Regions from separate parts of the Lysinibacillus canaveralius genome, predicted to be linked through region 2. Evidence: a T-box and tRNA genes for the amino acid it is inferred to sense, from the RefSeq annotation. Region 2 holds a T-box; the other regions hold tRNA genes.
The links. The T-box of region 2 lies ahead of leuS (leucine--tRNA ligase). A T-box ahead of a tRNA ligase gene usually reads a tRNA of that ligase, here a tRNA-Leu.
Positions count from the first base shown of each region.

Region 1: it has a tRNA-Leu gene. The T-box ahead of leuS (leucine--tRNA ligase) is inferred to sense a tRNA for this amino acid. The anticodon was not compared.
Region 3: it has a tRNA-Leu gene. The T-box ahead of leuS (leucine--tRNA ligase) is inferred to sense a tRNA for this amino acid. The anticodon was not compared.

Region 1 is NZ_CP154840.1:3,769,241-3,778,996, reverse strand. It holds rRNA gene AA0Y26_RS19180 (23S ribosomal RNA) at 1-1,806, shown strand, start outside; rRNA gene rrf (5S ribosomal RNA) at 1,932-2,047, shown strand; tRNA gene AA0Y26_RS19170 (tRNA-Asn) at 2,063-2,137, shown strand; tRNA gene AA0Y26_RS19165 (tRNA-Ser) at 2,146-2,237, shown strand; tRNA gene AA0Y26_RS19160 (tRNA-Glu) at 2,264-2,338, shown strand; tRNA gene AA0Y26_RS19155 (tRNA-Val) at 2,368-2,443, shown strand; tRNA gene AA0Y26_RS19150 (tRNA-Met) at 2,459-2,535, shown strand; tRNA gene AA0Y26_RS19145 (tRNA-Asp) at 2,539-2,614, shown strand; tRNA gene AA0Y26_RS19140 (tRNA-Phe) at 2,630-2,705, shown strand; tRNA gene AA0Y26_RS19135 (tRNA-Thr) at 2,718-2,793, shown strand; tRNA gene AA0Y26_RS19130 (tRNA-Tyr) at 2,797-2,880, shown strand; tRNA gene AA0Y26_RS19125 (tRNA-Trp) at 2,885-2,958, shown strand; tRNA gene AA0Y26_RS19120 (tRNA-His) at 2,998-3,073, shown strand; tRNA gene AA0Y26_RS19115 (tRNA-His) at 3,100-3,175, shown strand; tRNA gene AA0Y26_RS19110 (tRNA-Gln) at 3,208-3,282, shown strand; tRNA gene AA0Y26_RS19105 (tRNA-Gly) at 3,286-3,360, shown strand; tRNA gene AA0Y26_RS19100 (tRNA-Cys) at 3,374-3,447, shown strand; tRNA gene AA0Y26_RS19095 (tRNA-Gly) at 3,493-3,567, shown strand; tRNA gene AA0Y26_RS19090 (tRNA-Leu) at 3,574-3,655, shown strand; gene AA0Y26_RS19085 (formate/nitrite transporter family protein) at 3,927-4,727, opposite strand; gene AA0Y26_RS19080 (alkaline phosphatase family protein) at 5,369-6,937, shown strand; gene AA0Y26_RS19075 (ABC transporter permease) at 7,273-8,025, opposite strand; gene AA0Y26_RS19070 (ABC transporter ATP-binding protein) at 8,022-8,795, opposite strand; gene AA0Y26_RS19065 (LytTR family DNA-binding domain-containing protein) at 8,956-9,405, shown strand; gene AA0Y26_RS19060 (DUF3021 domain-containing protein) at 9,409-9,756, shown strand, end outside.
Region 2 is NZ_CP154840.1:3,268,754-3,278,509, forward strand. It holds gene AA0Y26_RS16495 (assimilatory sulfite reductase (NADPH) flavoprotein subunit) at 1-1,253, opposite strand, end outside; gene AA0Y26_RS16500 (YezD family protein) at 1,275-1,421, opposite strand; gene AA0Y26_RS16505 (sirohydrochlorin chelatase) at 1,418-2,158, opposite strand; gene cobA (uroporphyrinogen-III C-methyltransferase) at 2,172-2,951, opposite strand; gene leuS (leucine--tRNA ligase) at 3,695-6,109, opposite strand; T-box leader at 6,212-6,426, opposite strand; gene AA0Y26_RS16520 (MDR family MFS transporter) at 6,474-7,646, opposite strand; gene AA0Y26_RS16525 (TIGR01212 family radical SAM protein) at 7,781-8,737, shown strand; gene AA0Y26_RS16530 (class I SAM-dependent methyltransferase) at 8,734-9,315, shown strand; gene AA0Y26_RS16535 (LysE family translocator) at 9,467-9,756, shown strand, end outside.
Region 3 is NZ_CP154840.1:190,332-200,087, reverse strand. It holds gene AA0Y26_RS01110 (hypothetical protein) at 1-355, shown strand, start outside; RNA gene ssrS (6S RNA) at 520-708, shown strand; gene AA0Y26_RS01100 (hypothetical protein) at 1,036-1,551, opposite strand; gene AA0Y26_RS01095 (hypothetical protein) at 1,515-1,802, opposite strand; tRNA gene AA0Y26_RS01090 (tRNA-Glu) at 2,690-2,761, opposite strand; tRNA gene AA0Y26_RS01085 (tRNA-Asn) at 2,763-2,837, opposite strand; tRNA gene AA0Y26_RS01080 (tRNA-Ile) at 2,851-2,927, opposite strand; tRNA gene AA0Y26_RS01075 (tRNA-Phe) at 2,963-3,038, opposite strand; tRNA gene AA0Y26_RS01070 (tRNA-Asp) at 3,050-3,125, opposite strand; tRNA gene AA0Y26_RS01065 (tRNA-Met) at 3,129-3,203, opposite strand; tRNA gene AA0Y26_RS01060 (tRNA-Ser) at 3,258-3,350, opposite strand; tRNA gene AA0Y26_RS01055 (tRNA-Ala) at 3,362-3,437, opposite strand; tRNA gene AA0Y26_RS01050 (tRNA-Pro) at 3,464-3,540, opposite strand; tRNA gene AA0Y26_RS01045 (tRNA-Arg) at 3,549-3,625, opposite strand; tRNA gene AA0Y26_RS01040 (tRNA-Leu) at 3,640-3,728, opposite strand; tRNA gene AA0Y26_RS01035 (tRNA-Gly) at 3,733-3,807, opposite strand; tRNA gene AA0Y26_RS01030 (tRNA-Leu) at 3,852-3,933, opposite strand; tRNA gene AA0Y26_RS01025 (tRNA-Lys) at 3,946-4,021, opposite strand; tRNA gene AA0Y26_RS01020 (tRNA-Thr) at 4,029-4,101, opposite strand; tRNA gene AA0Y26_RS01015 (tRNA-Val) at 4,111-4,186, opposite strand; rRNA gene rrf (5S ribosomal RNA) at 4,198-4,313, opposite strand; rRNA gene AA0Y26_RS01005 (23S ribosomal RNA) at 4,384-7,312, opposite strand; rRNA gene AA0Y26_RS01000 (16S ribosomal RNA) at 7,590-9,144, opposite strand; gene AA0Y26_RS00995 (YqjF family protein) at 9,602-9,756, opposite strand, start outside.

The sequences.
Region 1 (9,756 bases), 500 kb from region 2:
TCATTTAAAGAGTGCGTAATAGCTCACTGGTCGAGTGACGCTGCGCCGAAAATGTATCGGGGCTAAACGATTCACCGAAGCTGTGGATTGACATCTTTGATGTCAGTGGTAGGAGAGCGTTCTAACTGCGTTGAAGTCAGACCGGAAGGACTGGTGGAGCGGTTAGAAGTGAGAATGCCGGTATGAGTAGCGAAAGACGGGTGAGAATCCCGTCCACCGTATGACTAAGGTTTCCTGAGGAAGGCTCGTCCGCTCAGGGTTAGTCGGGACCTAAGCCGAGGCCGACAGGCGTAGGCGATGGACAACAGGTTGATATTCCTGTACTACCTCCCCACCGTTTGAGAAATGGGGGGACGCAGTAGGGTAGGGTAAGCAGAGCGTTGGTTGTCTCTGTTCAAGCAGTAAGGCGTGTGTGTAGGCAAATCCGCACACTGTAACGTTGAGCTGTGATGACGAGTCCGTATGGACGAAGTTCCTGATCTCACACTGCCAAGAAAAGCCTCTATCGAGGTGGGAGGTACCCGTACCGCAAACCGACACAGGTAGTCGAGGAGAGAATCCTAAGGTGTGCGAGAGAACTCTCGTTAAGGAACTCGGCAAAATGACCCCGTAACTTCGGGAGAAGGGGTGCTCTGGTAGGGTGAAAGCCCGAGAGAGCCGCAGTGAATAGGCCCAGGCGACTGTTTAGCAAAAACACAGGTCTCTGCAAAACCGTAAGGTGACGTATAGGGGCTGACGCCTGCCCGGTGCTGGAAGGTTAAGAGGAGCGGTTAGCGCAAGCGAAGCTGTGAATTGAAGCCCCAGTAAACGGCGGCCGTAACTATAACGGTCCTAAGGTAGCGAAATTCCTTGTCGGGTAAGTTCCGACCCGCACGAAAGGCGTAACGATCTGGGCACTGTCTCAACGAGAGACTCGGTGAAATTATAGTACCTGTGAAGATGCAGGTTACCCGCGACAGGACGGAAAGACCCCGTGGAGCTTTACTGTAGTTTGATATTGAATTTTGGTACAACTTGTACAGGATAGGTAGGAGCCAGAGAGCCCGGAGCGCCAGCTTCGGAGGAGGCGTCGGTGGGATACTACCCTGGTTGTATTGAAATTCTAACCCATGCCCCTCATCGGGGCAGGAGACAGTGTCAGACGGACAGTTTGACTGGGGCGGTCGCCTCCTAAAAGGTAACGGAGGCGCCCAAAGGTTCCCTCAGAATGGTTGGAAATCATTCGTAGAGTGTAAAGGCACAAGGGAGCTTGACTGCGAGACCTACAAGTCGAGCAGGGTCGAAAGACGGGCTTAGTGATCCGGTGGTTCCGCATGGAAGGGCCATCGCTCAACGGATAAAAGCTACCCCGGGGATAACAGGCTTATCTCCCCCAAGAGTCCACATCGACGGGGAGGTTTGGCACCTCGATGTCGGCTCATCGCATCCTGGGGCTGTAGTCGGTCCCAAGGGTTGGGCTGTTCGCCCATTAAAGCGGTACGCGAGCTGGGTTCAGAACGTCGTGAGACAGTTCGGTCCCTATCCGTCGTGGGCGTAGGAAATTTGAGAGGAGCTGTCCTTAGTACGAGAGGACCGGGATGGACATACCGCTGGTGTACCAGTTGTTCTGCCAAGGGCATCGCTGGGTAGCTATGTATGGACGGGATAAGTGCTGAAAGCATCTAAGCATGAAGCCCCCCTCAAGATGAGATTTCCCATTACGCAAGTAAGTAAGACCCCTGAAAGACGATCAGGTAGATAGGTTCGAGGTGGAAGTATGGCGACATATGGAGCTGACGAATACTAATCGGTCGAGGACTTAACCAAATTTTGTGTGCTGCACAATGAAACGTTTATCCAGTTTTGAAAGAACAAGAAAAACTGTGGATTTTTAATAAAAAACACTTGAAATTAGCATAGAATATGCTATAATAAATCTTGTCTTTTAAGAGTCTAGTGATGATGGCAGAGAGGTCACACCCGTTCCCATACCGAACACGGAAGTTAAGCTCTCTAGCGCCGATGGTAGTTGGGGGCTTCCCCCTGTGAGAGTAGGACATCGCTAGGCTTCCAATAAAAATATTCCGAAGTAGCTCAGTGGTAGAGCAACCGGCTGTTAACCGGTTGGTCGTAGGTTCGAGTCCTACCTTCGGAGCCATTCTTCTTGGAGAGTTGTCCGAGAGGCCGAAGGAGCACGATTGGAAATCGTGTAGGCGGGTAACACTGTCTCAAGGGTTCAAATCCCTTACTCTCCGCCAGATTATATTTAGAGACGTTTTACATTGGCCCGTTGGTCAAGTGGTTAAGACACCGCCCTTTCACGGCGGTAACACGGGTTCGAATCCCGTACGGGTCACCACTTATTAAAATCATAAGAAATAACCAGATGGAGGATTAGCTCAGCTGGGAGAGCACCTGCCTTACAAGCAGGGGGTCGGCGGTTCGAGCCCGTCATCCTCCACCATCTTAATAACATTGTCGCGGGGTGGAGCAGTTCGGTAGCTCGTCGGGCTCATAACCCGAAGGTCACAGGTTCAAATCCTGTCCCCGCAACCAAATGGTCCCGTGGTGTAGCGGTTAACATGCCTGCCTGTCACGCAGGAGATCGCCGGTTCGATCCCGGTCGGGACCGCCATTCTTTATAAAATATGGGTCAGTAGCTCAGTTGGTAGAGCATTAGATTGAAGCTCTAAGTGTCGGCGGTTCGATTCCGTCCTGACCCACCATATTTCCAAAATGCCGGTGTAGCTCAGTTGGTAGAGCAACTGACTTGTAATCAGTAGGTCGTGGGTTCGACTCCTATCGCCGGCACCATTTGGAGGGGTAGCGAAGTGGCTAAACGCGGCGGACTGTAAATCCGCTCCTTAGGGTTCGGCGGTTCGAATCCGTCCCCCTCCACCATTTTAGGGGCATAGTTCAACGGTAGAATAGAGGTCTCCAAAACCTTTGGTGTGGGTTCGATTCCTACTGCCCCTGCCAGTTTTTTTATTTCATGAATTTTACTTAAACAATACAATGGCGATTGTGGCGAAGTGGTTAACGCACCGGATTGTGGTTCCGGCATTCGTGGGTTCGATTCCCATCAGTCGCCCCATCCTTTTAAGTAAATTCCTTATAATGGCGGTTGTGGCGAAGTGGTTAACGCACCGGATTGTGGTTCCGGCATTCGTGGGTTCGATTCCCATCAGTCGCCCCATTACTTTTTAAATAACTTGCATATTATATTATTGGGGTATAGCCAAGCGGTAAGGCAACGGATTTTGATTCCGTCATGCCTAGGTTCGAATCCTAGTACCCCAGCCATTTGCGGAAGTAGTTCAGTGGTAGAACACCACCTTGCCAAGGTGGGGGTCGCGAGTTCGAACCTCGTCTTCCGCTCCAATATTCTTTTTACGGCGGCTTAGCCAAGTGGTAAGGCACAGGTCTGCAACACCTTTATCACCGGTTCAAATCCGGTAGCCGCCTCCAGATTTTTTTGATCGGACATCCGGTTTTTTTTTATCTTAATAATTTGCGGAAGTAGTTCAGTGGTAGAACACCACCTTGCCAAGGTGGGGGTCGCGAGTTCGAACCTCGTCTTCCGCTCCAATCCATGCCGGTGTGGCGGAATTGGCAGACGCGCACGACTCAAAATCGTGTTCCTTCTGGAGTGTCGGTTCGACCCCGACCACCGGTATCTTAACTAACGAGAAACATGGTTATAGTAAACTTCACAGTATATTCTGTGGAGTTTTTTTTATTTTTCTTTTGCACGACAGAATAATTAAGAATCGTGTGCACTGAACCGAGGAAGAAGCATTAGAAATTCAATTATATAAGGGAAGGCAAAGCAAAGGACTACTCCAACTTTAGTAAGCAAAAATTGAAGTAGCCCTAAGAGAACCAGCCTATTATCGTAGCGTCAATTTAAAATAATAGGGTTTTCTAAATATTTATATGTCAGTTTCCTAAGAATTCTTAGGAAGTTTCTGAACTTGATTATCTTGTTTCTGATAAACATAAAAATACAACAATCCAACAAAAAGGGCCCCGCCTACAACATTGCCTAGGAAGGCTGGAATGATGTTTTCAATAAGATCAATCCAATTAAGCTGTCCTGCAAAAATCGCTGCTGGTATCACAAACATATTGGCAACAACGTGTTGGAAGCCAATCGCGACAAAGGCCATGACTGGGAACCAAATGCCGGCAATTTTCCCGATAAAATCATCTGCTCCATAAGCCAGCCAAATTGCTAGACATACAAGCCAGTTACAACCAATCGCTGATATAAAGGTTTGTAGGAAGGTTTCATCTACTTTTGAATGTGCCACTGCCACCGTTTTATCCAAATATGGGCCTGTTTCAGTTAAACCCACCACATGACCAAAGAAATATGCTACAAAAAGAGCTCCAACTAGATTTGCTAAAGTGACCCAAAACCAATTATGTACGAGATTCCCTAGAGATATTTTCTTTGCATAAAACGCCATGGATACCGACATTATATTTCCTGTAATCAATTCTGCCCCAGCAAGGACAATTAAAATAAGCCCAATTGGGAATACGGCACCTCCGATTAAGTTAGCAAGACTCCCCCATTCCGCTGGCAAATTACCTATGACACGAATATCTAGTAAATAACCCAATGAAATAAATGCTCCCCCTAAAAATCCAAGCAGCAACAAATGGGGAAAAGGAAGTTTTGTCTTTGTCACCCCTGCTTCTATCGTTATCTCTGCAATTTTTTGTGGTTTATGAAATGCCATAACCATTCTCCTCCTAGCTGTCATTAAAAAAAGGTAGCACCTTAAAAACCTTTTAATTAAAAGGTTTTTGAGATGCTACCTAACGTCTTTGCACTCGATACAAAGAAATCAATCATCATAATTTATACTTAAATAAAATCATATAAAAGCAAAAAAGCAGGTCTTACCTAATCACCATTTTATGTTTTCACCAGGTTCTATTTTAACGTATAACAGCATTTAGTACAAGATTTGATTTTAGATAATCTTTTCTTCGGTAGTTTTAAATTCCTTTTTAACCGGCTCTTGTATCTGTTGTGTTTCTTCTTTAAATGGTTGATTTAATATCTGACCTAAATAATGTCTCCCGACACCAAGGGCTAATACTCTCGCATAAAAATTAAGAGTAATGTGAAGTGAAAAACGATAGCAATGTATTAAAATTTTGATATTAGACGGTTTTAGTACCGCTCAAAATCGAGTTCCTTCTAGATTGTCGATTCGACCCTGATTAATGGTATCAAAGTGCCAAGGGATCCTTGATTATTCAGGGGTTCTTTTTTCTTTTCGTAAATAATGGCAAAAGATTTTACCTTCACGAAAGCATGTATTCATTTGTAATCACCATACTACTACTGATGAATGGAAGATAGGTGACTATAATGAAAAGAAAAATACTTATTGCTTTTATTTTAGTTATTATTATTTGTGGAGGACTTGCTCTCGCTATTTCCATGTCGCCGACTAAAAAGTTAAATAGCGTTCCCATTACAACGCAGCAAAAACCGGTTGTTTTGGTCACAGTGGATTCGTTAATGACTGAGCCCCTACAAAAGGCAATTCAGGAGGGAAGGGCTCCTGCTTTCTCGTTTTTAATGAAAAATGGAGATTTTTATCCAGAATTTATTAGCTCTTATCCGACGATGTCTGTAACTATTGATAGCACCTTGTTAACGGGAACTTATACAAATGGTCATAAGATTCCGGGCTTGATTTGGTTTAAAGAGGATGAGGATCGCATGGTCAGCTATGGAAGCGGTATAAGGGAAATGTGGGACAACGGTATAAAGAATGTAGCAGCCGATAGTGTGATTCGCCTTAATGAATCGCATCTAAGTAAGGATGTGCAGACGATTCACGAAGAGCTGGCAAACGCTCAATTGCAATCGGCGTCCATTAATGGCCTATTATACCGGGGAAGCACTCAGCATGAATTACATGTACCGAAGCTGCTCTCTTTTGCAAAGCTATTGCCGAAGGAGATAAAGGTGAATGGACCAGTGCTATTGTCACTTGGTGCGTTATCTCAATATAATCCAGAGAACGATCGGTATAAATTCAGCTGGAAGCGAATGGGTGTCAATAATGATTTCACAGTAAATGAGCTAAAGTATATACTCGAGCAAAATAAGCTTCCGATGTTTACCCTAGCTTATTTTCCTGATGCCGATGCCTCTATACACAAAAATGGTCCTAAAGATACAAAAGGAATTGAGAAGGCAGATCAAGGCCTTCAAGAGCTATTCAATCATTTTGAATCGTGGGAGGAAGCCATTCAGGAAGTAACATGGATTGTCCTAGGTGATAGCGGTCAATCATCGGTAAAGGAAGAGAAGGAGACAGCTTTAATTGATTTAAATGATGTGTTGAAGGACTATACGTTTTGGGAGAACGGAAAAGAGAATGCAGAGCTGGCTATTGCCATTAATGAGAGGATGGCATATATCTATCTGCATGATGAGCAAATTCCATTTTCTGAAGTATTAGATATTTTAAAAAAGGATGAACGAATTGGTTTTATTGCCTGGAGTGATCAGCAAATTAATTATGTTGTGAAACCAAAGGGAGAAGAACAATTTACATTTTCACCAAACGGGCCGACTATCGATGAGTACGGCCAATCATGGCATTTGGATGGTGATTTGTCTCTTTTGGATGTAAAGAAGGATGAACAGGGAGCCCTGTATTATCATACGTACCCTGATGCGCTTGCAAGGCTGCATGGAGCACTTCATTCACAAGAAGGAAAGGTAATTATCGTAGATGCAAAGCCTTCTTACGAGTTTATAGAAAAACATAGTCATGATCATGCGGGCGGTGGTGCGCATGGCTCTCTCCATCGTGTGGATTCTGTGGTTCCGCTCATTGTTACGGGCGAAATAGAGAAACCGCCATCAAACCGGCTTGTAGATGTGAAGAAATGGGTTTTAGACTTGATGGGCGGCTCTTAAATAAGAGCCACCTCAGCCAGTTGACAAACGCTTTCATCCAGCATTGCTTGCTTCGCTCGTTCCCTCATGAACTTAGGTTCTATTCGCGTCTTCGCTCGTTGATACTCCTTGTCTGGCAAGTGTTTTCAAGACAGGCTGGGTAAAAACGCCTTTTTATTAAAGTTTCTTAGAAGACATGAAGACAAAGTCATGAAACGATTTTGTCTTCACTCCGAGGCGGCTCTTGAATAAGAGTCGCCTTTTTTGGAGAAAAGATGATACAGTCCAAAGAGGAGGGAACATTTCATCAGAGCTTAACTATGAGGAAGGGGCAGCCATATCGCCTTTCACTGCAATTACGCCCAATTTTTCCTTTTGTAAAAAATAGCCCCCATTAAAGAGCAAAGTAGACAAATACCAGCTAGCATGCCAATTTCAAAGTTATATTCATGTAACGCCTCTCCATTAAAAGTTCCCTGTAAAAGATCGACTACATAGGTGAGGGGCAGAAATTTGGAGATAGATAATAAGGTATCCGAAAACATCTCTTTTGGCATGGTCGCTCCGGATAAAAACAACATGAGAAAATAAGAAAGATAACATAATAGATTGGTCATCTTGCTGTCTCGAGCAATAGATGTAAAGAGGAAACCAATTGAAAAAATAGCGGCGATAGAAAGTAAAATCGCAATACTGATAGCCCACAATTCCCCTTCATACTCCACATCATAAGCAAGCTTCCCTACAATAAATAATAGTAAAAATCCGAGAAGTGTCATGATGATATTTACCGCTGTCTGGATCCAAATAACAAAGCCTTTTCCAACAGGCGTCGCGTCCAATCGTTTATAGATTTGATGTTCTTTGTAATGAGCGAGTGTCAGCGGAAAGGCCATCAAGCCAGTTACACCGATAATCATGGCACAATAGGCAGGAATAGATACATCAATTGTTCCATAGCCATCAAAGTAAACAGTCGGTTCATTGCCATAAATGCTTCCGTAAAGTAATAGCAGCAATGAAGGAAATGCAAACGTAAAAAAGAAGCTGAAAAAATCACGTGTGTATAATTTCATTTCAATCATAAAAGTATGATAAATTTTCGTCATTTCATTACCTCCGATAATAGTGCTCCTTTTTTAGGGGAAACTAATAGATACAGCTGCTCCAAATTCAAGTTATGCTTCCGCTCAGAAGGGGTTATCTGATTTTCTGCATACTGGCGGAATTCCTCTAATGTCCCCTCAAATTGTTTATGACCGTCTACTAAATACAGCAAGCGATCTGCTAAGTGTTCAACCTCATCTAAATAATGAGAAACGAGAAGTATGGTAGTTCCTGCATTGCGGATATTGAGCAGGCTTTGCCACATCATCCGTCTTGCCTCTGGATCGAGCCCAGTGGTCAATTCATCTAAAATAAGCAGCTTTGGCTTTGGAAGCAAGGCTAATAGGATAGAGAGTTTCCTCTTTTCCCCTCCCGATAATTTTTTGATAAGAGTATTTTCACGCTTTTGTAAATCCAGCTGCTTTAGCAAAAGACGCCAATCTGCCGGGTGGTCATAGAAAGCTGAAAAATAAATGCATAGCTCCTTCACTTTCATTTTGTCAGGGTAATCAGCCTCCTGTAATTGAATGCCCATCTGTTTATATATCCTCTTCCGATTCAAGTGGGGAGTCACCCCGAGCACAGATACCTTGCCAGAACTAGGCATTCTTAACCCTTCAATACATTCTACTGTTGATGTTTTTCCAGCTCCATTCGGTCCGATGATGGCGTAGATTTCTTGCTCTTTTATGGAAAAGGATAAATTTTGAACAGCAATCGTTGTTTTATACTGAATGGAAAGGTGATTGACTGTCACGATTTTGTTTTCCATTTCTTCATCTCCTCCTTTATTTGAGATAAATATATACAACAGAGACAGCGGCAACAATGCATTTTGAGTGAGATGTCCAAACGGGTGTGTAAGATGCCTTATAGCGGTTTAACATGCATTTTATGGATAAATATGTATGATATAATTTTTGCGAGGGGGGATGATCGTGCGGGTAGAGGTGAGGATAGATCCTACGTATAAGGAGCCATATGCGACAATTCATGTATCAAAGCTTTCACCGGCAGTACAGGCAGCTATTTCACTTTTACAAAGTGAAGGGGAGGAACAGATATTAACAGCCCAATCGGATAATAAGACATATATCCTTGAACCGGCTTCTATTATTTTGATTCGAACAGAAGGGCGTGAACTCGTTTTATATGATGATGATAATAATCGGTATATTGTAAATAAACCTTTATATGAACTAGAGCAGCAGCTTGGCAGTGATTTTATTCGCATTTCGAAATCAGCGATTGTTCATTTCCGAAAAATAAAGCATGTCGAAGCTTCCTTCAATGGGACGATGGAGCTTGAGCTGGCATTAGGGCTCCGTGAAGTTATTACCCGAAATTATCGAAAGCAATTTAAAGAGAGATTGGGGGTTTAATATATGTGGGTTATGAAATATTTCGCATCTGGAGTCAGCTGGGGATGTACGGTTTTTGTATTCGTCAATCTTATTGGCTACTGGCTTGGCGGAGCGGTATTTTTAGATGCTGTGATGGCTGATTTTACGCGTCAGGCAGTAGGATCTATGATTGTAGGGGTCGCCTGTGCATCACCAGCTTTTGTATATCAAATAGAACGCTTGTCATTCTTCCAGCAATCCCTCATCCATTTTGTTGTTGGCTTAACGGTCTTCTTCCTCGTCGCTTTTTCTTTGAACTGGATTCCAACCAATTCTATGTCATTGATTATTTCAGTAGTTTTGTTAAATATATTGATCTTTACATTTGTT
Region 2 (9,756 bases):
ACATTACCTGATACAACTCCTTCACGGTAACGGCCGCCTGTTTCATGGAATACCTTTCCAATAGTTAAATGAACCTCTTCTGGATAAGCCGCATAGCTGCTTGAAATCGAATATTCACGTGCCGGGATTTTACGTAATTGTTCGATGAATTGCTGAGGTGTCCATGTCCAAGGTCTGAAAGTTTCGACAATATCAATTACGTCACGGCCATATACATATGCATTCAACACATCCCGGTCTTCAATTAATGCTCCCAGTTCAGTATTTTGCGTGTATGGGATAAATTTGTTCAGCAGCGTTTTTGATAATGCTGTAATATCCAGGTGCTTTAAAGCGTCCTGCAATGCTGACTCATTGCCGTCTACCGTCACTTTTTGTGTCCCATCAAAGCCAAGGGCAGTTAATAATAAGGCGATTAGGTGATCACTATTTTCCGGCACAATTGCCAATACATCACCTGGTTCATATGTTAAACCAGAACCTTCCAATGAAAGTTCCAAATGGATGGTTTCCTTATTCGATCCACGGCCGTTCAGGTTAACTTTTTCTAATACTTCCGCATAGAAAGGGTTGCTTCGTGAATAGTCAGATGTCCCTGTCGGCACTTGCACTGTTTGGGCTGCAGGCGATGCTGCCGTACTTGTTGCCAGCGCCTCTGTCACCTGTTGAATCCATGCATCGGCATCAGCATCAAAGTCTACATCACAGTCTACACGCGGCACAATGCTCGTCGCACCAAGTGCTTTTAGACGTTCATCGAAATCAATACCTGTTTTACAGAAAAATTCATAAGAGCTATCTCCTAAAGAAAGGACAGCGTATTTTACATTATCCAACTTTGGTGCCCGCTTGCTATGTAAGTAGTCATAGAAGCTGATCGCATTATCCGGCGGCTCACCTTCTCCATGCGTACTTGCTACAATAAATAGATGGTCTAATTTCTTTAAGTTATTTACCTTGTAATCACCCATCGACGTGACCGTTATTTGGTGATTCGGGTCTTCTAACGCAGCCCCCAGTTTTTTCGCTACTTTCTGGCTATTGCCGGTTTGCGAAGCAAAAAGAATGGTAATCTCCTTTGTTTGCTGTGCAACTTGAGCCGGCTCCTGCACTGCAGCCGGCCCCTCAGCCGAGGCTGCTGTCAAATAACCTGTCAGCCAAATTTTTTGCTGTGAAGTTAAATTCGGTAATAACTCATTTAAAATCTTTACTTGTTGTTCGGTAAATGGACTATTAATTACTTGTAGTGTCAATTTGTTCGCACCTCATTCAAATTATTTCAAACGAATTTTTTCATTTTTCTCTATCTGTACAACATAGTTATCTTGAATAATGAGCGTAACGGAGCCGTATTTCATGGAACTAACCATTTTCTTCACATTTTCCAATGTTACTTCAATATTGTCTTTACGCGTACTCATTGTTCATCTCTCCTTTCCATCAACTGTATGATTCTATCGATAAAGACATGTTGGACCTGCTCGTCATATCCCAGACACTCACATAAATGAACAGCTTTATTCGTTTCCTGAATATTAGCAATTTTCGTTTGAATATGTTGCTTTAATAACCCTGTAAATAGTAAATACGGAATAATAAATGTTTTTCGATCTTCTGTCATCAACTGCTGGAGAGCATCCTCAAATGATACCCCTTTCCCATATAAAAAGCAGGTAGACACTTCATTCAGACCAGCCCTGCCCTTTAACAAGCCAGCGATCCGAGTTAAGTCTCTTTTCACAGCAGGATCGCTACTCCCTCGTCCAACTAGCAGGACATTTGCGCCTTTATAATTTTCATTTGATTCCTTCAGCCTTTTTTCAAGTACATTTACCAGCCTGTCATCAACTCCAAATGCCTGGCCGATTGAAAAAACCACTTCCGGGAATTTTCTTTTTGCTTCTTCTATTTCATCGGGGATATCCTTGTTCAAGTGATTTGCTGTCAATAGTAGAATCGGCGCTACAGCAACCTCTGTCGCCCCTTGCTCTACACACGCGGCGACTCCCTGCATAATTGTCGGTTCTGCCAGTTCCAGAAAACTTTTTTGTTGAATCGGTGCATTAATACGAGGTGTTACCTCGTCAATAAAGGCAAGGGCCTCATCAACCCCCTCCTTCACTCGACTCCCGTGTGCGACATATAGTACTGCTTGCATAGATGACACCTACTTACACTGAAATTTCCTGGCGTAGTTTTTGTAAATATTGCTCTTTTTCAAACCACTGAATTTTTTCTCTCACTTTGACAACTTCGCCTATAACAATCATGCTGGGATTTTCTACTTTTTCCTGCTGAACCATTTCGACAATCGTATCGAGTGTTCCTGTAACAGTTTTTTGCACATCCGTAGTGCCCCAATGAATGAGTGCTACTGGTGTATCTGCTGGTTTTCCGTGCTTGGTTAACTGCTTACAAATATAGGGTAAGTTCCCAACACCCATATAAATAGCCAATGTATCAATTCCTGTCGCCAAGCTCTCCCATTTGATAGAATCATCCTTCCCTTCGCGCATATGTCCGGTTACGATGGCAAAGCTGGAACTATGGTCGCGATGTGTCACAGGTATACCTGCATAAGCTGGTGCAGCGATACCGGATGTGATTCCCGGTACAATTTCAAATGGAACACCCGCTTCTGCTAACACTTCTGCTTCTTCCGCTCCCCTGCCGAAGACAAATGGATCCCCTCCCTTCAAACGGGTCACCACTTTTTCCTTTTTACCGTGCTCGACAAGCAATGTATTGATCCGATCTTGAATAACTCCATGATAATTCGGCAGTTTTCCGACAAAAATGAGCTCAGCATCTGGCTTAGCATAGGTAAGGAGTTGTTTATTTATCAAGCGATCATAAAGGATTACATCCGCTTCTTTGATTGCACGCAGTCCTTTAACTGTAATCAAATCCGGATCACCGGGGCCTGCTCCGACAATATATACTTTCCCCAACGTTGTTCCTCCTCTATCTTTCAAAAAATGCATTCATCTTTTTAGTTGCGACCAGCCAACAGCGACTATCTAATCCGAGTAATCGCATACTATTTCGTCACATAAAATGTCAGTTTGGATGCTTAATGATTTCTATAAATTCAAAATTTATACTTATATATATTTAAAAATGCAATTTTTATCTAGTAATCTACTATGATTAAACATTACATAACCTTGTCATCATTCACCATTTACTGTCTATTTTCGACATACATTAATCGTCATCTTTAAGTATGAATAGGCTGCTTGTTCTCCTGCTTTCCAAAGAACACCTTATAGCTGCCTCATTCGCTATAGTGTAATTTTCTTACAGTTCATTTCTGCACAGTAAAAAAAATGTTAAAACAAATATAAACATATAATCCCTATTAGTCAACTATGTTTTTTAAATTTTTTCATATTTCAAAATGTTCTTCATTGCTAATATGCATCAAATGTAAATAAGCTGTTTTACCGTCTTTTATGTATAAATCCCTAAATCATTCAGACTCTTCAATAATAAACAACTATAAGAAACTACCTGTTCATAAAATAACCTAGGGGAAAAGACTTACTACAGGAAAACTTTTAGAAGCTATTTTATAGAGGCTGGAATTTAATTTAAATGTTTATGCTTCTTGAAACGATATAATTTCTTACATAACAAAAAAGCTGCGTATTGGAGTTATTTCCAATACGCAGCTTACTTCTACACTATATGTTTATTTGACTACAATGTTTACTAACTTACCTGGAATTGCAATTAGCTTCACTAACTCTTTTCCATCCATGAATTCCTTCACTTTTTCATCGTTAATTGCTATTTGTTCCAGCTCTTCCTTCGATGCGTCTTTTGCCACTTTTACTTTGGCGCGGACTTTGCCGTTCACTTGAACTACAACTTCCACTTCATCATCTACAAGCTTTGACTCATCATATGTCGGCCAAGCTTCATAAGAGATCGTACCTTCATGACCTAGGATTGCCCATAGCTCTTCTGCCACGTGTGGCGCGATAGGAGCAAGCAGCTTTACAAACCCTTCTGCATACTCTGTCGGCACAACTTCTGCTTTATAGCAGTCATTAATGAATACCATCATTTGAGAAATAGCAGTGTTAAAACGGATACCCTCGATGTCTTCCGTCACTTTTTTCACTGTTTGGTGATAAGACTTTTCTAATGTTTTATCATCGGATGGCTGAACCTTTTCCGCTGCTGTGCCTTCTTCTGTTACGAACAAGCGCCAAATACGGTCAAGGAAACGACGAGCACCATCTAAGCCGTTCGTAGACCAAGCTACAGAAGCCTCAAGTGGTCCCATGAACATTTCATATAGACGAAGTGTGTCCGCACCATGTGATGTAATAATTTCATCAGGGTTTACAACATTTCCTTTTGATTTAGACATTTTCTCATTGCCTTCACCTAAAATCATTCCTTGGTTAAATAGCTTTTGGAACGGTTCTTTTGTCGGTACTACGCCTAAATCGTAAAGCACTTTATGCCAGAAACGTGCATATAGCAAGTGAAGTACTGCATGCTCTGCCCCGCCGATGTAGATATCTACAGGCAGCCAGCGTTTTAGTAATTCTGGGTCAGCGATTGCTTCCTCATTATGCGGATCGATGTAGCGCAGGAAGTACCAGCTAGAACCTGCCCACTGCGGCATTGTATTTGTTTCACGACGTCCTTTTTTTCCTGTTTCCGGGTCAACTACATTCACCCACTCATCGATGTTGGCAAGCGGTGATTCTCCTGTACCGGATGGACGGATATTGGATGTTTTCGGCAATTCTAATGGCAGTTGATCTACCGGTACTGTTGTCATTGTTCCATCTTCCCAATGAATGACTGGAATCGGCTCTCCCCAATAGCGTTGGCGAGAAAACAACCAGTCTCGTAGTCGGTAAGAAATCTTTTTCTCCCCTACGCCATTTTCCTCTAACCATTGGATTGCCGCTTTAATACCGTCTTCTTTATTTAAGCCGTTTAAGAACTCTGAGTTAATATGAGCACCGTCTCCAACGAATGCTTCTTTCTCAACGTCCCCGCCTTCAAGAACCGGCTTAATTTCTAAACCAAATTCTTTTGCAAACTCATAGTCACGCTCATCATGAGCTGGTACAGCCATGATTGCCCCAGTACCATATGTTGAAAGTACATAATCAGCAATCCAGATTGGCATTTTTTCTCTGTTGATCGGATTGATTGCATAAGCACCCGTAAAGACACCTGTTTTTTCTTTCGCCAGGTCTGTACGCTCTAAATCTGATTTAAGCTTTACTTTATCCAAGTATGCTTCTACGGCCGACTTTTGTTCTGCAGTTGTAATGTCTGCTACTAGTTTGTGCTCTGGTGCAAGAACGCAATAAGTTGCACCGAATAATGTATCAGGGCGTGTCGTGAATACTTCAAATGACGCATCCGTCCCATCAATAGCGAATGTTACTTGTGCCCCTTCAGAACGTCCAATCCAGTTGCGCTGCATATCTTTAATTGATTCGGGCCAATCTACTTCCTCTAAATCATCAAGCAGGCGGTCAGCGTATGCTGTGATTTTCAGCATCCATTGTTTCATTGGGCGACGCTCTACCGGATGACCGCCGCGTTCTGATTTACCATCAATTACTTCTTCGTTTGCTAGAACTGTGCCTAGTGCTGGGCACCAGTTTACAGGAATTTCATCTACATAAGCCAAGCCCATGTCTACTAACTTTGTAAAGATCCATTGTGTCCATTTGTAGTATTTCGGATCTGTTGTATTAATTTCACGATCCCAGTCATAGGAAAAGCCAAGCTCTTGGATTTGGCGTTTAAACGTTGCGATATTTTTCTCTGTGAATTCAGCAGGGTCATTTCCTGTATCAAGTGCATATTGCTCCGCTGGAAGACCAAAGGCATCCCATCCCATCGGATGAAGAACGTTAAAGCCTTGCATGCGCTTGTAGCGAGATAAAATATCAGTCGCCGTATAGCCTTCCGGGTGTCCTACATGGAGTCCTGCACCTGATGGATAAGGGAACATATCTAATGCGTAAAATTTCGGTTTTGAATTGTCGTTGCCTGTTTTAAACGTATTGTTGGCAGCCCAATATTGCTGCCATTTTTTTTCGATTTCTTGATGATTAAAACTCATGGTATTTCCTCCTTAAAGTATCATTGTCGACCTGTTTTCACATATTTAAGCGGAATTTACGGAATTTTAAAAAAACAAAAAAACTCGCCCCATTCCATAATAGAAAGGGACGAGAGAATTTTGACTCCCGCGGTACCACCCACATTAGTGACACAGCACTCAGCTTAGATTTCTTAACGCGAAAACACGGCTTCCAGCTACTATTTTCGCCAAAAGCATACTCCGAGGCGAGTTCAGTCTGTTCATCTGCCGGCTCACACCAACCGCAGGCTCTCTTGAAGACTTCTAGACCTACTATTCCTCATCACAGTCGTTCTTAATATTTTCATTTATTTTAATGGAAACAATTGAAAAGCACAAGTGTTTATTCATACTTAACCCGTTTCAATGGCTGATCGTACAGTAAACACGGAATGATGGCAACAATAAGTGCAATAGCAAGGAAGATGGCAAGCACCTGCATACCATACACATCGACCATCACCCCGCCGATCAGCGGTCCTACCATACGCCCTATTGTCGTTGCACTATTCACAATCCCCTGATAGAAACCTTGCCTTCCTTCCGGTGCCAGTTTGTTTGCTACTAACGGGATAACCGGTGTAAAGAATACTTCTCCCAATGTCAGAACCACCATGGCAGCGGCAAACATTTTAAAATCTCCTGCAATTGATACCAGGCCAATTGAGGCAGACATCAGTACCAGCCCTAATATTAATTGGTGTTTCAGTTTATCCTCCCACATCCGGACAATTGGCCGGATGAATGGCTGTACTCCTACAATTAATAGTCCATTAATCGTCCATAGTAAACTATATTGAGAGAGGCTCATCCCCAGCTCCTGTGTATAGGAAGAGATCGTCGCGCTCCACTGTGAATACGACATCCAGCAGAACACGAGGGAGATACATAGTATCAATATAGCAAATAACGGTGCTTTTGATTGGGGGCCTGCCCCTTCTGCAATCACATTTTTCGGTGCAATGCCTGCCTGTTTAAATCGTCTGAAGGCAAAAACAGCAATAAAGAAGAACACTGCGTATGTCGCCAGGTTCGTAATGAAAACATATTCAAAGTTAATATCAGCAATTACTCCAGCCAGTGCAGGACCGATCGCCACTCCTACATTGTTTGCTAAGAATAATGTGTTGAAGGCTTTTCTTCCCCCTTCCGGCCAGGCGCTGCCGATGAGGGCATACATTGCAGGAAAGACAATTCCGCCGCTGAACCCGACCATTGTCAGTAAAATGACATACTGGGGCCAGTCATGCCACACTGTCAAAAGGGCTAATGTGACTAAATTACATACGACCCCAAAGACAATTGTCTTATATCCTCCTAATCTATCAAATAAATAACCGCCAAGCAGATTGCCAAATACACCTGCTAACGAATTCAACATTAAAACAAATCCTGCCACGGTAAGCGACTTTCCTAAATAATCATGAATATAAATACTATTTAGAGGCCACAAAAATGAGCTTCCGACTGTATTTACAAACATTCCTACAACTAAAAACCACACACTTTTCGGCATAAAATTTCCTCCATTAATTTCAAGCTCCAAACAGTAAGTCTATGCGTAATTCGTAAAATGTACAAGAAAAAGATTTTCTGTTATGTCAGAGTGTCCTCTGCATGTTAAAATAGGGCGTTAGAGGAGTGACATATATGACAGAAACAAATTTCCCTTTCCCTTCAGATGGAAAGCGTTATTATACATGGAATCGCTATTTGCGGAATGAATTTGGAAAAAAAGTATATAAAGTTGCACTGGATGCCGGTTTTGACTGCCCGAACCGGGATGGCACAGTTGCTTTTGGCGGCTGTACTTTCTGCTCCGCTGCCGGCTCGGGAGATTTTGCAGGTGATAAGGTTGATCCGATCCCTGTTCAATTTGAAAAGATCAAAGCAAAAATGGAGAATAAATGGAAGGATGGCCTGACAATGGCCTATTTCCAAGCATATACAAATACGCATGCTCCGCTTGAAGTATTAAAAGAAAAGTTTGAAGCAGCACTTGCTTGTGAAGGTGTAATGGGGCTTAGTATTGCTACACGTCCTGATTGCCTCCCTGATGACGTTGTCGAATATTTGGCTGAGCTAAATGAACGCACGTATCTTTGGGTAGAGCTTGGCCTGCAGACTGTGCATGAAAAAACAGCGAACCTGATCAACCGGGCACATGACTATCAAACATATGTTGAAGGTGTAGAAAAACTGCGCAAGCACAATATCCGTATTGTCACACATATCATTAACGGTTTGCCGCTGGAAGACTACGATATGATGATGGATACAGCACGGGAAGTAGCGAAGCTCGATGTCCAAGGCATCAAGATCCATTTACTGCATTTGTTAAAGGGTACACCTCTTGTGAAGCAGTATGAAAAAGGAATGCTGGAGTTCATGGAAAAGGATGCTTATATCAACCTTGTAGCCGATCAGCTAGAGGTGCTGCCACCTGAAATGATCGTTCACCGTATTACAGGTGATGGACCGATTGATCTCATGATTGGGCCAATGTGGTCAGTTAATAAATGGGAAGTACTGAATGGCATTGATGCGGAGCTGGAACGACGCGGCTCATGGCAAGGCAAGTACTACCAGGCGGAAGTGGCAAAATGAAGCTGGAACGAGTTCTACAATATGCGCAGACATTATTAAAATCAGCAATCAGCAATGGGGATATTGCAGTTGATGCAACAGCCGGCAATGGTCATGATACACTGTTTTTAGCCGGGCTTGTTGGCGATGACGGCTTTGTCTATGCATTTGATGTACAAAAGCAGGCAGTCGATGCGACACTTCACCGTTTGCTCGACAATGCCCTTGAACATCGGGCAGTTGTCCTAAAAGATGGGCACGAAAATGTGGCAAAATATGTAGACAAGCCTATTTCAGGCGCCATATTCAACCTGGGTTACCTGCCGGGTAGTGATCATGAGGTGATTACACGCCCGAATACGACTATTCAGGCTTTAAAGAGCCTATTAAAGCTCCTGAAGGTCGGCGGCATTATCGTGCTTGTTATTTATCATGGGCATGAAGGCGGCAAAAAGGAACGTGATGAGGTCATTCGATTTGTAAGCGATCTGCCTCAGAAATATATTCACGTGCTGCGCTACGAATTTTTGAACCAGAAAAATGACCCTCCATTTGTTATTGCATTAGAAAAGGTCAAAGAATTGCCCCTTGAGAGCTGAGGAATCTATCCTCGGCTCTTTTTTAATAAAAGCTCACTCCAAGGTCCCCTTATTTTATTTAAAAACTCACCTTCTTCGGCTATTTTCTCAGAGCCATATTTATGGTATATTAATTTCTGAATTTTCAGAACAAAATAGATTGGTGGTTTTTATGGATAATCTCTCTTTCTTTTTACTTATGTGTATATTGCTCATCATTTTGCCAGGCCCCGATACAGCCATCGCTACTAAAAACACACTTGTTAACGGTCGGAGCGGAGGGTTAAAAACAATGCTCGGTTCATGCTGCGGCTTACTGATCCATACATTCGCTGCAGTAATAGGGCTCTCTGCAATCCTTGTAAAATCAGCCTATTTGTTCACGGTCATTAAATATGTAGGGGCTGTGTACTTATGCTATTTAGGAGTTAAAACCTTGTGGTCCATAAAAAATCTTTACAA
Region 3 (9,756 bases), 1.5 Mb from region 2:
AGCAGGAACAACCTATGTACAGAAATTGCTGACGGAAGCAAAGCTAGATAGTGAAGTATATTATTACGTGCAGGTACCGCTAGGCTATGTAGATCGCAGCGCTGAGTGGAAACCAAAACTCGAATTACCTGTGAACGCAGACATTCATGTATATACAGAGAAGCCTTTTACATCAAAGAAGGAATTTTTTCAATACGTCAAAACTGTAATAAATGAACTCGATGAAGTTCTTTATAAAGAGCTGTACATTGAAAATACGCTGTCTGAAACAACAAACGGATCGGAAATAGCTTATAAGATCACAATTGAATACGATGAAGATATTACGATTGAAAATGTCTGGGCAGCTGAGTAGCTTCTTTCCAACCGGAAGAAAACAGAAATTATATCTATATAATCATTATACAAAGGAAAGCAATTTAACCAATATTCTTCATGCTAAATTCCTATCATTTTATTTGACAAATTTCTCGAATGCCCCTTACTTGCATAATTTTAATGTTTATCATACAATAATAAATGAAGCTACGTTGTACGTGTAATATTAAGTTTTAACCTTTATACAGTAACAGGGAGTTTTATATCCAAGCTGAAATGGCGAGCCCGAGCTCCTTTGACCTCGGGATAAACAGGAAAGCTTATGCGAACACCCACTTTGAGAAGTGTGGTTTAAAACTTTCTATAATGTCGCGGCATCGTGGCTTTTGCCATTAAGAAAGCATATGTAGCAATATTTTATAGACACCCAGTCCAAATATGGTCTGGGTGTTTTTTTATTGCCGTAAATAGCTGCCGGGAGTAAAATTCAAGCTCATCCTCACTAATAGAAAATAAGTCATCTCATTTCCACTAGAGAGTTTATCTATCTGTAATATATAGCAGCTGCCGCTGGTAACATATTCTCTATCCGCTCACGCTAATAAACAAAGCTTTATTCAATATATTGTTAAACACCCTGGCTATACGTCAACAAACCAAACAAATAAAGCAGCCCTCTTACTAGTTATTCATTAAGAAGGCTATATGGTTCCTAATCTATAAGTTATCCTTAATTAGCTTTAATAAATTCACCGGGAGCCAATTATTGAGGGCGTTACTTCCTTCTGAGCTTACATACAGATAACCATTCACTTCAATACCTAGCGATGAAAAAAAGGTTTCCTTTTCATGCATTATTATAGATTTAGCTCCATCTAACGGGGTGCTTTTCCCATCAGTATCTTTTGTTAACTCATAACGTATAAATCTTTCGCTTGATATTCTCTCAGCGATTTTAAGATCTGTAACAGAATATTGAATGCACCTTTCATAAGAGCCGTCGTTACTGGCATCACAGGTCCTGAGCAGCTGTCCATTGTTTGTATCCTTGAAATAACTATCCCCGAAAAAGTCTGATCCGAAGTACCATCCGTAACCATATTGACCCTTACCGTAAATACTGTCACGGTTAATATTAATATAAGTTGGATTTTGATAAAAGGATGAACGAATTTTTATCGGTACTTCTTTGAAAACTACCAAATCTGTTGCTTGTACACGGTACTGTCCCATCTGGTAGAATACTTTGCCATCATATTTTCAATATCATACGTTCTAAAGAAATTGTTTCGCTTCACCACTAACGAATCAAACGTACCATTTGGATTTCTCTTGTATACCTTGATGTCTTTTTTGAAAGTCATTTTTCCTGTTTGCCCTTTTACAACTTCCGACCCGTCATGCATCACTTTCGCTTCCGATTTTACTGGATTTATTACAGCTAATACAAACGCTGCTAGTAACATAATAAAAAGCTTTTTCATTATTATCTTCCTAATCAGTTTTATAGTAGAAAATATACCTTCTTAGTGGGATACACTAATATAATCCACATTCTACCAATTAAAATATAATGATATAAGAAATCCGGCAGAATTAGAGTGTTTACCCTAACATAATTTTCCCTCTCTGTCATACAGGCCGCATACAGTGCAGTTAATAAATTCTAGACTAAAACCCTTTTTCACTTATAAACTGTCTAATACGCTCATCAAGCGCTTCTATAGAGCCTTCTGGAATGGGGGTTGGCTGAACTTTTTCTTATCGATATATGACTCTTTCCCTTTGATTGAAGAGCATCTATTCCATTTACACTAAACGTTTTTTCCAGGTCTTATATTTGAAACACTTGTAGTAGTGAAAATAGCCGCTGTTTCAACACTAGATATACTATATTCAGTTAGATAATTTAGTACGGCCACTTTAACCTGTAACCTATAGCTCGTATATTGTTTAAGAAAAAGCATTTACACCATTAGTTTTAAAATGGTTTATCTTCGTATTATATTGTGCTCTGTTACAAGGAATTTCGGTGTATTATAAGAGCTTTCATTCCCATTTAGATACCAAGGAGCTGCTGCTTGTAATCCATGTTCAGTAGTAAACTTTCCTATAGAAAAACTGCACCCAAATTGTTTGATTGTATCTAACAATTCGGATGCAGTTTAATTCTTTAGGAGGCTTTTTATTATTAAATTTTTAGTAGGTTATTACGCTAATGTATTTGAGCAATAATAAGGCACTCTATTCTTTATAATCAGTTATTTTCTAACGATAAACTTTACCAGGCAAACTCTTCATATATCCCATTTAATAGTGATAAAAATTTGCAAATAAAAAAGTATGCAGCTTATCGCTGCATACTTTAGGATGACCCGTACGGGATTCGAACCCGTGTTACCGCCGTGAAAGGGCGGTGTCTTAACCACTTGACCAACGGGCCATGGCTCCGAAGGTAGGACTCGAACCTACGACCAACCGGTTAACAGCCGGTTGCTCTACCACTGAGCTACTTCGGAATAATATTATATATGGTGGGCCTAAATGGACTCGAACCATCGACCTCACGCTTATCAGGCGTGCGCTCTAACCAGCTGAGCTATAGGCCCCCTACTTTAAAATTACTTTCTTATGTATTTTCTGATGGTGGGTCAGGACGGAATCGAACCGCCGACACTTAGAGCTTCAATCTAATGCTCTACCAACTGAGCTACTGACCCTTTATCAAAAATGGCGGTCCCGACCGGGATCGAACCGGCGATCTCCTGCGTGACAGGCAGGCATGTTAACCGCTACACCACGGGACCATTTGGTTGCGGGGGCCGGATTTGAACCAACGACCTTCGGGTTATGAGCCCGACGAGCTACCACTGCTCCACCCCGCGATAATTTTATTCAAGTTTGCTGAAGTCTGTAATGCACCATTTCTATTTCAAAAATGGCGGAGGAAGAGGGATTCGAACCCCCGCGCGGTTTAACCCGCCTGTCGGTTTTCAAGACCGATCCCTTCAGCCGGACTTGGGTATTCCTCCGTTTATATGGTTGGTGGAGCCTAGCGGGATCGAACCGCTGACCTCCTGCGTGCAAGGCAGGCGCTCTCCCAGCTGAGCTAAGGCCCCATGTTGTTTATTCATAGAAATTTGGATGGTCGGGAAGACAGGATTCGAACCTGCGACCCCTTGGTCCCAAACCAAGTGCTCTACCAAGCTGAGCTACTTCCCGTAATTTTTTGGCGCGCCCGACAGGAGTCGAACCCATAACCTTCTGATCCGTAGTCAGACGCTCTATCCAATTGAGCTACGGGCGCTAAAATCATAAAAATGGTGCCGAGGGCCGGAATCGAACCGGCACGGTGGTCACCCACCGCAGGATTTTAAGTCCTGTGCGTCTGCCAGTTCCGCCACCCCGGCATATTGGAGCGGAAGACGAGGTTCGAACTCGCGACCCCCACCTTGGCAAGGTGGTGTTCTACCACTGAACTACTTCCGCAATATGCGTTGCTTTTTATTCTGACAGTATATGAAGTTAAAAGATGCGGGTGAAGGGAGTCGAACCCCCACGCCTTGCGGCGCTAGATCCTAAGTCTAGTGCGTCTGCCAGTTCCGCCACACCCGCATATTATAAAAATGGTGAGCCATGAAGGACTCGAACCTTCGACCCTCTGATTAAAAGTCAGATGCTCTACCAACTGAGCTAATGGCTCAAAATGATGCCGGCGATAGGAGTCGAACCCACGACCTACTGATTACAAGTCAGTTGCTCTACCAACTGAGCTACACCGGCATTTTGAGATGGTGGAGGATGACGGGCTCGAACCGCCGACCCCCTGCTTGTAAGGCAGGTGCTCTCCCAGCTGAGCTAATCCTCCAAAAAAAATAAGCGAAGCGATGTCCTACTCTCGCAGGGGGAAGCCCCCAACTACCATCGGCGCTAGAGAGCTTAACTTCCGTGTTCGGTATGGGAACGGGTGTGACCTCTCTGCCATCATCACTTCACATATTATGTAGTTGAAGAAACTTATTCCTTCAAAACTGGATAAACGTTTCATTGTACAGCACACAAAATTTGGTTAAGTCCTCGACCGATTAGTATTCGTCAGCTCCATATGTCGCCATACTTCCACCTCGAACCTATCTACCTGATCGTCTTTCAGGGGTCTTACTTACTTGCGTAATGGGAAATCTCATCTTGAGGGGGGCTTCATGCTTAGATGCTTTCAGCACTTATCCCGTCCATACATAGCTACCCAGCGATGCCCTTGGCAGAACAACTGGTACACCAGCGGTATGTCCATCCCGGTCCTCTCGTACTAAGGACAGCTCCTCTCAAATTTCCTACGCCCACGACGGATAGGGACCGAACTGTCTCACGACGTTCTGAACCCAGCTCGCGTACCGCTTTAATGGGCGAACAGCCCAACCCTTGGGACCGACTACAGCCCCAGGATGCGATGAGCCGACATCGAGGTGCCAAACCTCCCCGTCGATGTGGACTCTTGGGGGAGATAAGCCTGTTATCCCCGGGGTAGCTTTTATCCGTTGAGCGATGGCCCTTCCATGCGGAACCACCGGATCACTAAGCCCGTCTTTCGACCCTGCTCGACTTGTAGGTCTCGCAGTCAAGCTCCCTTGTGCCTTTACACTCTACGAATGATTTCCAACCATTCTGAGGGAACCTTTGGGCGCCTCCGTTACCTTTTAGGAGGCGACCGCCCCAGTCAAACTGTCCGTCTGACACTGTCTCCTGCCCCGATAAGGGGCATGGGTTAGAATTTCAATACAACCAGGGTAGTATCCCACCGACGCCTCCTCCGAAGCTGGCGCTCCGGGCTCTCTGGCTCCTACCTATCCTGTACAAGTTGTACCAAAATTCAATATCAAACTACAGTAAAGCTCCACGGGGTCTTTCCGTCCTGTCGCGGGTAACCTGCATCTTCACAGGTACTATAATTTCACCGAGTCTCTCGTTGAGACAGTGCCCAGATCGTTACGCCTTTCGTGCGGGTCGGAACTTACCCGACAAGGAATTTCGCTACCTTAGGACCGTTATAGTTACGGCCGCCGTTTACTGGGGCTTCAATTCACAGCTTCGCTTGCGCTAACCGCTCCTCTTAACCTTCCAGCACCGGGCAGGCGTCAGCCCCTATACGTCACCTTACGGTTTTGCAGAGACCTGTGTTTTTGCTAAACAGTCGCCTGGGCCTATTCACTGCGGCTCTCTCGGGCTTTCACCCTACCAGAGCACCCCTTCTCCCGAAGTTACGGGGTCATTTTGCCGAGTTCCTTAACGAGAGTTCTCTCGCACACCTTAGGATTCTCTCCTCGACTACCTGTGTCGGTTTGCGGTACGGGTACCTCCCACCTCGATAGAGGCTTTTCTTGGCAGTGTGAGATCAGGAACTTCGTCCATACGGACTCGTCATCACAGCTCAACGTTACAGTGTGCGGATTTGCCTACACACACGCCTTACTGCTTGAACAGAGACAACCAACGCTCTGCTTACCCTACCCTACTGCGTCCCCCCATTTCTCAAACGGTGGGGAGGTAGTACAGGAATATCAACCTGTTGTCCATCGCCTACGCCTGTCGGCCTCGGCTTAGGTCCCGACTAACCCTGAGCGGACGAGCCTTCCTCAGGAAACCTTAGTCATACGGTGGACGGGATTCTCACCCGTCTTTCGCTACTCATACCGGCATTCTCACTTCTAACCGCTCCACCAGTCCTTCCGGTCTGACTTCAACGCAGTTAGAACGCTCTCCTACCACTGACATCAAAGATGTCAATCCACAGCTTCGGTGAATCGTTTAGCCCCGATACATTTTCGGCGCAGCGTCACTCGACCAGTGAGCTATTACGCACTCTTTAAATGATGGCTGCTTCTAAGCCAACATCCTGGTTGTCTAAGCAACGCCACATCCTTTTCCACTTAACGATTACTTTGGGACCTTAGCTGGTGGTCTGGGCTGTTTCCCTTTTGACTACGGATCTTATCACTCGCAGTCTGACTCCCGTGTATAAATATCCGGCATTCGGAGTTTGTCTGAATTCGGTAAAGCGAGATGCCCCCCTAGTCCAAACAGTGCTCTACCTCCGGTATTCTCAATCACGAGGCTAGCCCTAAAGCTATTTCGGAGAGAACCAGCTATCTCCAAGTTCGATTGGAATTTCTCCGCTACCCACACCTCATCCCCGCACTTTTCAACGTGCGTGGGTTCGGGCCTCCAGTAAGTGTTACCTCACCTTCACCCTGGACATGGGTAGATCACCTGGTTTCGGGTCTACGACCACGTACTATTTCGCCCTATTCAGACTCGCTTTCGCTGCGGCTCCGTTTTCTCAACTTAACCTCGCACGTAATCGTAACTCGCCGGTTCATTCTACAAAAGGCACGCTATCACCCATTAACGGGCTCTAACTACTTGTAGGCACACGGTTTCAGGTTCTCTTTCACTCCCCTCCCGGGGTGCTTTTCACCTTTCCCTCACGGTACTGGTTCACTATCGGTCACTAGGTAGTATTTAGCCTTGGGAGATGGTCCTCCCGGATTCCGACGGAATTTCACGTGTTCCGCCGTACTCAGGATCCACTCTGGAGGGAATGACTTTTTGGCTACAGGGCTTTTACCTGCTCTGGCGGACCTTTCCAAGTCGCTTCGCCTAAATCATTCCTTTGTAACTCCGTATAGAGTGTCCTACAACCCCAAGAGGCAAGCCTCTTGGTTTGGGCTCTTCCCGTTTCGCTCGCCGCTACTCAGGGAATCGAATTTTCTTTCTCTTCCTCCAGGTACTTAGATGTTTCAGTTCCCTGGGTCTGTCTCTAACGCGCTATGAATTCACGCGAAAGTACTGCGCGATTAAACGCAGTGGGTTCCCCCATTCGGAAATCCCCGGATCAAAGCTTACTTACAGCTCCCCGAGGCATATCGGTGTTAGTGCCGTCCTTCATCGACTCCTAGTGCCAAGGCATCCACCGTGCGCCCTTATTAACTTAACCAATAAGTTAACGCTAACTCGAAGAGTTAGACTTCAGTTTACACGTCAATTGCTTGACTTGTTTGACTCATATCTATTTAAAGATAGAAATTTGTGTTTGCTTTCAATGTCGTTTTATCCAGTTTTCAAAGAACAAGTGCGCTACCTGTGTCTACTTCTTCGCACATTTGCGACGAGTAACCGCAGGAGCAAGTTTTGAAAGTATGAACTTTCAAAACTGAACAGCAAGAACGTTAACGTATATCACCGTGTGATATACTTCCGAAAAATATCCTTAGAAAGGAGGTGATCCAGCCGCACCTTCCGATACGGCTACCTTGTTACGACTTCACCCCAATCATCTATCCCACCTTCGGCGGCTGGCTCCAAAAGGTTACCTCACCGACTTCGGGTGTTACAAACTCTCGTGGTGTGACGGGCGGTGTGTACAAGGCCCGGGAACGTATTCACCGCGGCATGCTGATCCGCGATTACTAGCGATTCCGGCTTCATGTAGGCGAGTTGCAGCCTACAATCCGAACTGAGAACGGTTTTATCGGATTAGCTCCCCCTCGCGGGTTGGCAACCGTTTGTACCGTCCATTGTAGCACGTGTGTAGCCCAGGTCATAAGGGGCATGATGATTTGACGTCATCCCCACCTTCCTCCGGTTTGTCACCGGCAGTCTCCTTAGAGTGCCCAACTAAATGATGGCAACTAAGAACAAGGGTTGCGCTCGTTGCGGGACTTAACCCAACATCTCACGACACGAGCTGACGACAACCATGCACCACCTGTCACCGTTGTCCCCGAAGGGAAAACTGTATCTCTACAGTGGTCAATGGGATGTCAAGACCTGGTAAGGTTCTTCGCGTTGCTTCGAATTAAACCACATGCTCCACCGCTTGTGCGGGCCCCCGTCAATTCCTTTGAGTTTCAGTCTTGCGACCGTACTCCCCAGGCGGAGTGCTTAATGCGTTAGCTGCAGCACTAAGGGGCGGAAACCCCCTAACACTTAGCACTCATCGTTTACGGCGTGGACTACCAGGGTATCTAATCCTGTTTGCTCCCCACGCTTTCGCGCCTCAGCGTCAGTTACAGACCAGAAAGTCGCCTTCGCCACTGGTGTTCCTCCAAATCTCTACGCATTTCACCGCTACACTTGGAATTCCACTTTCCTCTTCTGCACTCAAGTCCCCCAGTTTCCAATGACCCTCCACGGTTGAGCCGTGGGCTTTCACATCAGACTTAAAGGACCGCCTGCGCGCGCTTTACGCCCAATAATTCCGGACAACGCTTGCCACCTACGTATTACCGCGGCTGCTGGCACGTAGTTAGCCGTGGCTTTCTAATAAGGTACCGTCAAGGTACAGCCAGTTACTACTGTACTTGTTCTTCCCTTACAACAGAGTTTTACGAACCGAAATCCTTCTTCACTCACGCGGCGTTGCTCCATCAGACTTTCGTCCATTGTGGAAGATTCCCTACTGCTGCCTCCCGTAGGAGTCTGGGCCGTGTCTCAGTCCCAGTGTGGCCGATCACCCTCTCAGGTCGGCTACGCATCGTTGCCTTGGTGAGCCGTTACCTCACCAACTAGCTAATGCGCCGCGGGCCCATCCTGTAGCGATAGCAGAACCATCTTTCAACTTTCTAACATGAGGTAGAAAGTATCATCCGGTATTAGCCCCGGTTTCCCGGAGTTATCCCAGACTACAGGGCAGGTTGCCCACGTGTTACTCACCCGTCCGCCGCTAACGTTAAGTCGGTGCAAGCACCAACAAAACGTCCGCTCGACTTGCATGTATTAGGCACGCCGCCAGCGTTCGTCCTGAGCCAGGATCAAACTCTCCATAAAAGTAGTTTGAGTTAAGCTCAAAATGTTGCTGACTATTGCTTTAGTCAAATTGTCTCTTTCAATTAAGAAAGAAAATTATTGTTAACGTCTTGCTTGTTCAGTTTTCAAAGTTCATTTCGTTACCGCTATTTAGCAGCAACTCTTATATATTAACACTTACTGAAGTTTGTGTCAATAACTTTTTTAAAAGTTTTTTGATTGCTGTTTTGCAGCAACTTTTATATCTTATCACTTTTTTATTATGAAGTCAATAACTTTTTTGTTGAGTTTTGTTTCATAAATTAGCGACTCACTTATAATATCAAGCTCCTAATTATTCGTCAAGAAGTTTTATTAAAATAACTTCATTTTTTGAGGTTGTATCTCAACAACTGACTTTCTAACGTTTTACAGGTCCCATTATACAACTAAATCCAATGATTCTAATACATAATAAATAAAAAGCTGCTTTCTATAATTAAATATGGAGACGATTTGTAAATGGATGAACTAACGGCCAAGCACGCACCTCTATACTTTTGGCATAATGCAAAATAGGCGATGCCTCCTCTACAATGATTCCCTGCTCAGACAGCACTCTATTTTTACTGAACTCTGCCTCTGCTTGCTGCA